Regions from separate parts of the Planococcus beijingensis genome, predicted to be linked through region 2. Evidence: riboswitches for the same ligand, from Rfam matches in the RefSeq annotation. Region 2 holds a riboswitch; the other holds the start of a gene.

Region 1 (6,341 bases), on a different contig from region 2:
GCACTTCTTATAAATTGGCCATTTAGAAACAACAGGCGTGGTTCCGATTTGATGACGTTATTGAACCAGTCGGAATGGACAGCAAGAAGGGTAATGACATACTGCAATAGAATCAGTAGAGCGAATGCAGTCAGCCCTTCAAGCAGGCTGATGCTGCTGTCCAGTAGAATAGTAGCCAATGTTGATCCTAAAGCCACCGTCACGACTAAATCAAAAGCGTTTAATTTAGTCAACGTGCGTTTACCGGAAATGCGCAGAAAAATGACTAATCCGACATAAGCGAAAAAACCGACTGTAGCAATGCGAATAAAGCTGTCGAGGGTAATTTTGAACATTTTTCTCCTCCTTCTGAAAAGGATTTTGATAATTTTATCCACATGTTGATAAGTTTTATTTATTCTTAAATATCAACAAAATTCAAATATCTTATCCACATAGCACACATTATTTGTTGGTTTATTGTGCATAAGCATAAAAATATGGAGTTTCTTATGAAAAAATGCAGGATTGTGGACAGTTCTGCCGTTACTCGTTATGATTCCCTGTAAAGTTATCAACAAACGCCAAAAGCTTAAATCGTTAAACCTCTTCATAGTTTCGGTAGGAAAGAGATCCATCATCTGAATTTCAGTTGGGAGTGGTTGAGGATGGCATCGTTCTTGAACGTACTTTGCCTTTTGGGTCTGTTGGTTTTCGCAGCAGGAATCGCTCTGTCTTTGCTGACGCTGGCCAATTTTGTTTTCGGCTTTACCGACGGTTTATGGCTGCGTATCTACTTCATACGCTTTTATTTATTTTTGGCGGTTTCCGGTATTCTGTTGTACATCCTCATTACATTCCGAAGAAAAGACGATGAAAAAAAGGAGTAGCCGAAGCTACTCCTTTTTGCTGCTTTAGCAGTCATGAAGGAAAAATCCTTCAAGCTGGTTAAAGCTTATTTTTTTGCTAGCAATTCTTCGAAATAAGCTCCGAATTCTTTTGAACGCTTCAAGATTGTGCTTGAAGACACGCCGAATTTTTCGCTTAAATCTTTTGCAGATAGCATAGGGCCTTTGATCAGCTCATGGTCCTGCAGGAATCTCCAATATCCGGCTACAAGAGCTTCCGGTTTTTGGACAGTCGGCTGCTGGCTGACAAGATAGCTGTTCAAGATGCTTGTAACATTGCTGACGGTCTCTTCATCAAAATCCGCCTGCTCAATATGCTTATCAAGTTCTGCCATAACAGAATCGTGTTCAGGAGAAAGCTGAATGCTTTCTTCTACACTTCCAGTTGAATACTTAACGATTTGTTCGACAACTGCTAAGTAGTTGTCACGCAGGTAGCTTTCATCCTGCGAAGCATTTTCAGAAGCGATTTGAGCTTTCAACTGCTCGAAGAACGGTGCGAATTCACCGACAACCGTCAAATAACCGTTGAGGAATAGTACACCTTTTTCCCCCACGCGAGAGTCTGGAAGCAGGATGGCCAATAAGCCTTGCCCGTTTTCCATATCTGTTGGAGGCTGATCGGCCATTTCAAGTGTTTCGCCTGTAAAGACATCGGTGAACTGTGCTTTTTCCACATCTCCCTTAACATATTGGCCAAGGAACACTTTCACGTCTTTCCAGTCTTCCAGCACTTCTTTGGTCGAAGGACGCTGGGCAAGTTCGATTTGTTTCGCTAAGAATTCTTCCCATAGTTCGGGTTTTTTCATGAACAGGAAGTTTTCGATTACGAAAGCCTGTGCATCGTTTTCAGCCATTGATTGCATCAAGCGTGGCTGCCATTCTTGTTGAAGTTCGCGGAATTCTGCAAGTTGTTCCTGGTTTGGATTTTCCGAGAAGAACTGTTGGCGTACTTTGAACAGTTCATCATTCACCAAATCATTGATGGATACAGTTTGCTGTTTTCCGTGACATTTTTTGTATTTTTTGCCGCTGCCACATGGGCATGGATCATTTCTTCCTACCATTCTAATCACCTACATTTTTTATTGAGTGTAACATAAAATTGCGATACGCTCAAAAGTCTGACGATTCAGACGGGAATCGGACGTATGAAAAAGGGTGTAAGGCTGCTGATGCTGTACCGAATAAGGAGTTGGGCAACAGACAATTCGGACTGGAAAAATCTTAAACACTTTTGGGATTCATTAGATATTAGAGAATCGAAAGTATGCACAAATTGGCATGCGTATTATAATTAAGAAAGAATAAGCAGGAGCAGGAGGGGACGATGTGTTTGAAGATCCGGTAAAAGAGTTTATTTCCTGGATGCGGGTCATCTTTTTGACTGTGCTTATCGTCTTGGGATCACGGTATTTTCTGTTTGAACCGGTAGCTGTCCATGGAGAATCCATGATGCCCACGTTCGAAGAAAATGACAAAGTCATGCTTTTTAAGATTCATACGATAGAAAATTTTGACATGATCGTCTTCAAAGCACCCAATGGCGTCAATTTCATCAAACGGGTAATCGGTGTTCCAGGAGACCGCATTTCAATGAAAGACGATCAGCTGTATGTGAACGGCACTCCCCAAGCGGAACCTTATTTGGATAAGAACCGGAAAGCGGCGGAGCAAGAAGGATTGATGCAGCTGACTGAAGATTTCCAGGAATTTGTCGTACCTGCCGAATCTTATTATGTATTAGGGGATAACCGCTTAAATAGCATGGATTCCAGGGTTTTGGGTTTTATTTCTAAAGACTCAGTCCTTGGTGAAGTGAAAATCAGGTTGTCGCCTTTCGAGCATATCGGTTTTGTGAAATGAATCAGATGTGGACAATCTTCTCAATTTTTAAAAGGACAGCAGCCCCGTATTGGGACGCTGTCCTTTATGCACTCTAAAATAATTTCAAAGCTTCGATGCGATTGACCGCTTCAATGATGCGGGTTTCATCAACCAGTAATCCGACACGGACAAAACCTTCTCCAACATCGCCGAAACCACTGCCTGCCGCAACTGAAATATCTGCTTTCTCAAGAAGGAAGTCGGCAAATTCCACGCTGGTGAAACCTTCTGGAACCGGCAGCCAGGCAAAGAAAGAGCCTTGTGGTGCTTTGATGTCCCAACCGATCCGCGCGCATTCAGCCACCAGGACGTTGCGGCGTTTTTCATAAAGGCCGACCAATTCATCTACGCATTGCTGGTCGGCATTCAACGCCTCTGCCGCAGCCAATTGGACGGCAGGGAACAAACCGGCGAAAAAATGGTCCTGGATCAAGTTCAAGGCTTCAATCATTTTGGAATTGCCAACAGCAAATCCGATGCGCCAACCTGCCATGTTGTAAGTCTTCGATAAAGTGTACATTTCGATGCCAACTTCTTTGGCCCCTTCGGATTGAAGGAAACTGACCGGTTTTTTTCCGTCAAACCCGACCGCTCCATAAGCGAAATCATGGACAACCGCAATGCTGTTGTCCTTGGCGAATTTGACTGTCTCATCAAAGAATTCTTTAGTCGCTACTGCACCGGTCGGATTGTTCGGGTAGTTCAAATACATCAGTTTGGCGCGTGAGCGGATGCTTCCAGTCAACTCGGCATAATCCGGCAAATAGCCATTTTCCGGATTCAGCCTCATCAGCTCATACCCAATATCTGCAAGCGGGGCTCCCGACAGGTAATCCGGATAACCGGGATTCGGCAGAAGTAATAGATCATCTGGATCCAACAAAGCCAAGGGCAGCTCAACGAGCCCGATTTTTGTTCCTGCCAAGATTGCAACTTCGAGGTCAGGATCGATATCCACACCATACTCGCGTTTGTAAAAATTCACAGCGGCTTGACGCAGTTCCGCTATGCCGCGAAAAGGTGAATATTTATGCGTTTTTGGATCGGCTGCAGCGGTTTGCAGGGCTTTGATAATATGTTCGGGCGTCGGCTGGTCGGGATTGCCTTGGCCAAGATTGATGACATCGCGTCCTTCAGCGATTGCTTTGCTTGTTTTGGCCACCAGTGAAGCGAAAAACTGCGTGGGTAAGTTTTGGAGCCGTTTTGAAAAGTCCATGTGATTCTCCTTATTTTCGAAATAATTGCACTTCTACTTCAAATCTTATAGAGTTGAAGGTAACTTGTCTAGTGGAGGAGAAACGAATGAAAATTGCATGCGTTCAAATGGATATCGCTTTTGGTCAGCCGGAATTGAATTATCGGAAGGTCCTGGATTATTTAACGGAAGCGGCCAGCAATGGAGCGGAGACGATCGTCTTGCCTGAAATGTGGAATACAGGATATGCATTGACCGAACTGGATACATTGGCAGACAGCACAAACCGGACAGTGGAATTGCTCAAAAGTTTTGCGAAAGAGCATAAAGTCAATATTGTGGGTGGCTCTGTTTCGACTGAAAAAAACGGAGGATTCTATAATACGATGTACGTTGTCGACAAAGACGGCGGGCTGGTTTCGGAATACGATAAAGCCCATCGTTTTTGTTTAATGGATGAACATATCCATCTTGAAGAAGGCGATACACTTGGCACATTCGAATTGGATAATCAGACATACGGAGGCGTCATTTGTTACGATATCCGTTTTCCTGAATGGATCCGTGCCCAGGCGCTGAACGGTGCAAAACTTGTATTTGTATCAGCGGAATGGCCCGAAGCGCGGATTGATCATTGGCGCATCTTGTTGCAGGCACGCGCCATCGAAAACCAAATTTTTATTGTCGCCTCGAACCGTATCGGCAGTGATCCAAACAATGAATTCGGCGGCAGCACGATGGTGATCGCCCCCTGGGGAGAAGTTCGTTTGGATATGAAGAAAGAGGAAGGCATTGGTTATGCAGAAATCGATTTGGATGAAGTAGAGGAAGTCCGGAAGCGCATTCCGGTATTCGCCGATCGCCGTGAGCAATTGTACGAAAAATTCAAAAAGTAGATTGACACTCGCTGGGGATGCCTGTAACATAAAATTCAATTAAATAACTTAAACTTATCAAGAGAGACTGAGGGACAGGCCCTGTGACGTCCGGCAACCCCCGATTGGGAAGGTGCCAAATCCAACGGAATCCAATGTTCCGAAAGATAAGTCGAGAAACTAAATTTTTCGATGCTTCTTTCTTGATGAAAGAGGCATCTTTTTATTGGCGGGAGGAAGCTATGATACAGATTGAGAAATTGACGAAAACTTACACAACTAAGCATGGCACCGTCACTGGAGTGGATAATGTTTCATTGGAAATCGGAAAAGGTGAAATTTTCGGCATCGTCGGCTATTCAGGTGCCGGCAAAAGTTCGCTGATCCGTTGCATCAACTTGCTTGAACGGCCGACTTCCGGCAGCGTCACAGTAGATGGCAATGATTTGACCAAACTAAACAGTGAAAAATTGAGAAAAGCCCGTTTGAAAATCGGCATGATTTTTCAGCATTTCTACCTGATCAGCCAAAAGACGGTGTACGAAAATATCGCTTTTGCGCTTCGGGCTGCAGGCACTCCATCTAAAAATCTGAAAGGCCGCGTGGAAGAATTGTTGGAAATGGTCGGTTTATCAGATAAACGCGATGTTTATCCAGCTCAATTGAGCGGTGGACAGAAACAGCGTGTCGGCATCGCACGGGCATTAGCCAACAATCCGGCCGTTTTGTTATGTGATGAAGCAACATCGGCACTGGATCCGAATACCACATTGTCCATTTTGCGTTTATTGAAAGACATCAATCTTAAATTGAACATCACAATTGTACTGATTACGCATGAAATGAATGTCGTCAAGGAAATCTGTGACCGCATGGCCGTCATGCAAGGTGGCCGTGTCATTGAAGAAGGTCAGGTCTACGACATTTTTGCAGATCCTCAAAAGGAATTGACCAAGGAATTCATCTCCAGCGTTGTCTCTTTCAATGTTCCGGAACACTTGTTGAGTGAATTTACGGGTACAGTAGTGAAAGTGTTGTTCAAAGGGGGAGTGGCCGGAGAAGGCGTAATTTCCGATATGCTGCAGAATTATCCGGTCAAAGGAAACTTTTTGCATGGAGCGATTGAGTATATTCAGGAAAGGCCGCTTGGCGTTTTTATCATGGAGTTGAAAGGGACTTCTTCTGACGTCATGGATGCATTGAAGTATATGGAAAGCAGATCGGCAATTGTGGAGGTGATTCCGAATGGGCGTTGAATGGGGACGAATTATTGAATTATGGCCCGAAATACAGACTGCTTTTTTTCAGACACTGACAATGATCGGGATTTCCTTGGCAGTGGCTTTGATTGTCGGCCTTCCTTTGGGAATTTTGCTGTTCATTACAGACCGCGGCTTATTTCTTGAAAACCGGCCGGTCAATGCTGTGATTGGTTTTATCGTCAATATTGTGCGTTCTATTCCGTTTATCATTTTGTTGGTGGCACTTATCCCGCTG
Region 2 (6,341 bases):
TATGTCCCATATGTTTATCATTAAATAAAGACAATTTGATAAACGCCCTTCCGAAATAATTTTCTACCGATTGGACCATCGACTCTTTATCGCTTTCTTCCCCTTTGTACCCATCAAGCAATACGCAGCCGATGACCATCGCTCCTGTTTTGATAGGCACAACGAGAACAGAAGAAAGCTTATACTTTTCCACGTACTTTGCAGGCAACTCAGAATGATCTTCACTAACGGTTATGTAGCGGGCTTTTTTATTCAGAACAGCCTCGTAAATCGGCTGGATTGTACGGATGTCTTCCCGAATAGCATCCTGGTTGAGCATTGATCCGTCAGCATGCAGTGAGAAAATCAATTCGCTGATGAAATTGATGGGTGAATAAGAAAATAATGACAGCCTTGAAAATGGAAATAAGCTGAAAAAGCCTTCGACTATCCGATTGATTTTTTCTTCAGTACTGCCTGTATCCAATAAACTATCAATAAACCGCTCTGCAGAAACCGGTAAAGCCTTCATGCATCCGCCTCCCTTTCATCCCTACATTTTCAGGGATAGACTTACATACCGCTTAAATCTAAACTCTACTTGAAAGCCCTTACATTTATTTTTGAATATTCCGTCTCTTTATCAGTTAAGCTTCATCATATCTTGTCTTACAGAAAAATTCAATTAGGGGGTAAAGTCATGTCGATTCAAGTTGGAGTACAAAATTTTTCACATTTCATCAACGGCTCTTGGGTTTCTTCTTCAAGCGGCGAAACTTTCGACGTCCATAATCCCGCTACAGGTGAAGTAGTGGCGAAAGTTGCGAAAGGGTCGGCAACAGAAGTCGACCAGGCAGTTGAAGCAGCCCTGGACGCTTTTGAAAATTCCGGTTGGAGCCAAATGACTCCGTTGGAAAGAGCCGATGCACTTAACCGGATTGCCGACGCCATTGCGCTGAATAAGGATGAACTCATCTACTTGGAATCATTGACTTCCGGTGGAACTGTCCGACGCATTGCAGGGAACGACATAATGAGCATCATCGACCTGTTCCAGCAAATGGCGAAATTTGTTGTGGACTACCCGTTCACTGAAACATTGCCATCGCCGCTTTTTCCAGGCCCTGCCCATAACTTTGTCTGGCGGGAACCAATCGGCGTATGCGCAGCCATCACTCCATGGAATATGCCCCTATTGATTGCTGCCTGGAAGATTGCGCCTGCTCTCGCTACCGGCAACACCATCGTATTAAAGCCGGCTAGCCATACACCGGTGACCGCTCTGCGCTTGGCTGAAATCATTTCACAAGTCGTTCCTCCCGGTGTCATCAATGTAGTCGCCGGATCCGGGACTGAAGTCGGCGAACCGCTTGTCCGCCATCCGAAAGTCAGTAAAGTCGCATTTACCGGTTCAACTGAAGTCGGGCGCAATATCATGAAAATCGCAGCCGAATCGATTAAGAATATCACTCTTGAACTTGGCGGCAAATCGCCTAATATTCTGTTGGAAGACGCAGATCTTGAAATCGCCTTGCCTGGCAGCCTGTTCGGCGTATTCCTCCATTCGGGCCAGCTATGCGAATCGGGTACTCGCCTGTTTGTTCCAGACTCGCTCTATGATGTCGTGGTCGAAAAACTTGCCGAACTGACAAAAACGCTGAAGCTCGGCAATCAATTGGAAGAAACGACTGCTATGGGCCCCGTCATTTCACAGCGGCAGAAAGAGACCATTCTTTCCTACATTGACACCGGCATTAAGGAAGGTGCCCGGCTAGTCTGCGGCGGAAAAGAAGCTGTAGTTGAAGGGTTTGAAAACGGTTATTTTATCGAACCGACTATTTTTGCGGATGTCACCAACGATATGGCTATCGCGCAGGAAGAAATCTTCGGTCCGGTCCTGACAATCATCCGCTACAACGATGTGGACGAAGCCATTAAGATGGCCAACGACTCAATCTACGGCCTTGCCGGCGGCGTATGGACCCAGGATGTCAATAAAGCCTATGATGTTGCCCGCAAAATTAAAGCCGGCGTCATCTGGATCAATGACTGGCATATGCTGCGGAATGATGCGCCTTTCGGCGGGTATAAGCAAAGCGGCATCGGCCGTGAAATGGGCAAGTATTCGTTGGACGCCTATACACAATTAAAACATGTCCATACTTCCATGGTGCCGGAACTTGAGCGCCGCCTTGCATTTGGACTGCTGTTTCCTGAAGGAACAAATGACCACTAATTTTAAGATTGGGGTGACTCTCATTGATTACAACCTATTCGAATTTCGCATTGATGACCACCATCCACAGCGGCTCCAATACGAGAGCCATGATACCAGACCTGTTAAATGGGCTTGGCGCCAAACGGGTCGTGCTGTTCAGCGACAAAGGACTGAAAGATGCCGGAATCGTTGACAAAGTAGCAGAAATATTCCGTCTGACACAAAACGGCACCGGCACACAACTGGTGGGCATCTTCACCGACATCCAGCAGGATGCGGGCAGTGAATCTGTAAACCGCGCTATCCAGTATGCAAGAGAAATGGCAGCTGACTCTTTATTGGCTGTTGGAGGCGGCAGTGTCTTGGATACCGTGAAAGGCATCAAGTTTGCCTTACACCACGGATTGACCGACATCAAAAAAGCGATCCCGGGCGGTTTGGCACATTATACCTGGCCAGAAGCTCAATTTATTCCCATTCCGCACATCGCCGTTCCGACCACTGCCGGGACCGGTTCGGAAGTATCGCCGATTGCCGTAATCTACAATGAAGAAAAAAAGGTCAAAACAAATATTATTCACCCCTTCATCAGCGCCAATATGGCCGTTTTGGATCCTGATCTAACGATTGGCTTGCCACCGTTCATCACGGCTTTTACCGGCTTTGACGCATTGACACATGCTATTGAAGCGCTCGCGTCACCGACAGCAACTGGATTTACCGACGCCTACGCGCTTCAGACCATCCGGATGTTCGAAAAAAACATTGTTGAAGCAGTCAACAATGGCAGCAATGTCAAAGCACGCATGGAAATGCTGCAGGCCAGCACTATGGGGATTACTGCTTTCAGCTTCGCGCTGAACGCCATTCCTGTCCACAACCTGGCTCATGCATATGGCGCTCTATACCGCATTCCACACGGACTTGCGAATGCCGTTTTCCTGCCTCATGTTATCGAGATGATTCCAGCCCTGTATTTGCCGAAAATCGACCAGCTGGCGCAGGCCTTAAATGTGGACAATCGTGACAAGTCTCCACAAAATTTGCTTGAGGAAGTAGTACAGAAAATCCGCGATTTGCAGGAAGAAGTAGGCTTGCCGAAAGATTTTTCGAAATACAATATTCCTGATGATTCACTGCCGACCACTATAGCGGCAGTCCAGTCAGATCCTGCGGCTATGAATTTTCCACTTCCGGCTGAATTGATAGAAGCGATAGGCAAACGTGTTGATAAACTGCAGACCAGCTTCACTTCATAAAAACAGAAAAAGAACGGCCAGGCATCACTGTCTGGCCGTTCTTTTTTGTTGTGTGCTAATTAAATACCAGCTTCTACGCCAGCTTGTTCTTTAAGAATTGCTGCTTTGTCAGTACGTTCCCAAGGAAGATCAACATCCGTACGGCCAAAGTGTCCGTAAGCTGCAGTCTGCTTGTAGATCGGGCGGCGCAGATCCAACATTTTGATGATGCCGGCAGGACGCAAATCAAAGTTTGCACGTACCAAATCATCCAATTTGTCTTCATCTACTTTGCCCGTGCCGAATGTATCGAAAGCGATAGACACAGGATGTGCTACTCCGATTGCATACGCCAACTGCACTTCGCATTTGTCTGCAAGGCCTGCAGCAACGATGTTTTTAGCTACATAACGGGCTGCGTAAGCTGCTGAACGGTCAACTTTTGTCGCGTCTTTACCGGAGAAAGCACCGCCGCCATGGCGAGCATAGCCACCGTAGGTATCTACGATGATTTTGCGGCCAGTCAAGCCCGCATCTCCTTGAGGTCCGCCAATTACGAAACGCCCAGTTGGATTGATAAAGTATTTGGTGTCTTCATCGATCCATTTTGCCGGAACGACTTCTTTGATGACGTATTCTTTAATATTGCGTTGAATCTGTTCAAGCGTTACTTCCGGGTGGTGCTGAGTAGAGATAACAATTGTGTCCACGCGTAGCGGTTGATTGTTTTCATCATATTCAACTGTCACCTGCGTTTTGCCATCCGGGCGCAAATATGGAAGAATTTCTTCCTTGCGTACTTCAGCCAAGCGGCGCGCCAATTTATGTGCCAATGAAATCGGCAATGGCATTAATTCTTCAGTTTCGTTGTTGGCATATCCGAACATCAACCCTTGGTCGCCTGCTCCAATATCGTCCATTTCTTTATCTGTCATTTGGCCTTCACGTGATTCAAGTGCCACGTTTACTCCAGCAGCGATATCCGGTGATTGCTCATCGATTGCTGTAAGGACTGCACTTGTTTCTGAATCGAAACCATATTTAGCACGTGTGTATCCAATTTCTCTTACCGTTTGTCTAACGACTTTTGGAATGTCCACATAAGTGGAAGTAGTGATTTCTCCAGCTACTAAAACAAGTCCTGTCGTTACAGTCGTTTCACACGCAACACGTGCGTTTGGATCCTCGGTTAAGATAGCATCCAAAATTGCATCTGAGATTTGGTCACAGATTTTATCCGGATGTCCTTCTGTTACTGATTCTGAAGTAAATAATCGACGGTTTTTCAAAAAATGTTCCTCCTTATATCCTGCGAGATTGCTCTCGAAATTGATACGGTACTCGTTTCCCATGTCAAGTCCGTTCCGGAATTTCCGGATTGAACTTCAAGCCTTCTGTGGCCTTTCACACGAGGATTAAGGGCATTCCATAAAAAAATCCCTTCACTCATTCGTCATGAGGAAAGGAGAATCATCATAAGCACCTTTCACTCTTATCATCCAAGGCCTGTAAGCCTTGTTTCAGGTTTGGCACCATCACTGCAGCTGCAGCAGGTTGCCGGGTTTCATAGGGCCTGTCCCCTCCACCAGCTCGGAATAAGAGTATCCGTTCAATTTTTCATCATACGGAAATAGTTCGGGGATGTCAACGATTTCGGCGAATAAAATGCTCAAATTTTATTGCTGGATGTTCTCATCCTATGCAGTGAACATTCGTGAAGTTCTTTTCCTATCGGCCAGGAGTCTGCAATAATTTCTCATTGGGATTATGTGATTTCATTCAGCTCCTGTTATGATGGAAGTTAGCGCCATCCCTAAAACAATATGACCTTCGAATTTTTCAAGGAGCAACGGCCTCCATCCTTTCCAATCCCCTAATATAGAACCTTATTTCAATATTTTTTCAATTCTGCAGCGAATTAGTATAGACTAATGAACCTAATGTGTTATACTAATGAACGAATATACATCCTCCCCATCGCCATGGGAATAACAGAAAAGGAAGGTACATATATATGACTTCAGTGAACTTTGCAAACGATTTGAAGGATCTTTTAACTGGCCCAAATGTACATGTTCAATTATCAGTGCCACAATTAGTGGAAGCAGCAACATCCCGCGGAGAAGCGGTTTTGACACGGGAAGGCGCTGTTAAAGCGGAGACTGGGAAATACACAGGCCGCTCGCCGAAAGACAAATACATGGTCGAAGAAGAAAGTTCTAAAAACAAAGTCGACTGGGGCAATGTGAACCGTCCGATTTCCAGCGAAGTGTTCGAAAACCTGTACGCTAAAGTGCTCAAACACCTAAAAGAAAAAGATGCGCTATACGTATTCAAAGGATTCGCCGGAGCTGACCACGAATCTCGTGTACCGATCCAAACAATCAATGAGTACGCGTGGCATAATCTGTTTGCCCACCAATTGTTCATCCGTCCGACGGCTGAAGAATTGAAAACGCATGAAGCTGAATTCACTGTAGTCTATGCTCCTACATTCATGGCAGACCCTGCAGTTGATGGGACCGCTTCTGAAACATTCATCATCGTATCGATGGAACAACGCATCATTTTAATCGGGGGTACTGAATACGCCGGCGAAATGAAGAAGTCCATCTTCTCAATCATGAACTACTTGTTGCCTGAAAAAGGCATTCTTCCTATGCACTGTTCAGCGAACGTTGGCCAAGACGGCGATGTGACTTTGTTCTTCGGCTTGTCCGGTACAGGCAAAACGACTTTGTCAGCTGATGGAGACCGTAAATTGGTCGGTGATGACGAGCATGGCTGGTCCGATAATGGCGTCTTCAATATCGAAGGCGGCTGCTATGCCAAAACCATCAACTTGTCACGCGAAAACGAACCACAAATCTACGACGCAATCCGTTTTGGTTCTGTCCTTGAAAACG

The links. A riboswitch is a leader RNA that binds a small molecule or an ion and turns the genes downstream of it on or off. The one in region 2 is predicted to bind S-adenosylmethionine.
Region 1: another riboswitch for S-adenosylmethionine. It lies ahead of IRE19_RS08605 (methionine ABC transporter ATP-binding protein); the one in region 2 lies ahead of metK (methionine adenosyltransferase).

Annotation. Positions count from the first base shown of each region.
Region 1 covers NZ_JADHDZ010000003.1:1,377-7,717, reverse strand. The annotation lists partial or broken gene IRE19_RS18525 (DUF421 domain-containing protein) at 147-335, opposite strand; gene IRE19_RS08630 (hypothetical protein) at 648-869, shown strand; gene IRE19_RS08625 (SEC-C metal-binding domain-containing protein) at 935-1,954, opposite strand; gene lepB (signal peptidase I) at 2,220-2,753, shown strand; gene IRE19_RS08615 (pyridoxal phosphate-dependent aminotransferase) at 2,827-3,990, opposite strand; gene IRE19_RS08610 (carbon-nitrogen family hydrolase) at 4,077-4,865, shown strand; SAM riboswitch class I at 4,917-5,018, shown strand; gene IRE19_RS08605 (methionine ABC transporter ATP-binding protein) at 5,087-6,100, shown strand; gene IRE19_RS08600 (methionine ABC transporter permease) at 6,090-6,341, shown strand, end outside.
Region 2 covers NZ_JADHDZ010000008.1:90,301-96,641, forward strand. The annotation lists gene IRE19_RS16490 (response regulator transcription factor) at 1-511, opposite strand, end outside; gene IRE19_RS16495 (aldehyde dehydrogenase family protein) at 680-2,215, shown strand; gene IRE19_RS16500 (iron-containing alcohol dehydrogenase) at 2,239-3,456, shown strand; gene metK (methionine adenosyltransferase) at 3,516-4,724, opposite strand; SAM riboswitch class I at 4,925-5,037, opposite strand; gene pckA (phosphoenolpyruvate carboxykinase (ATP)) at 5,450-6,341, shown strand, end outside.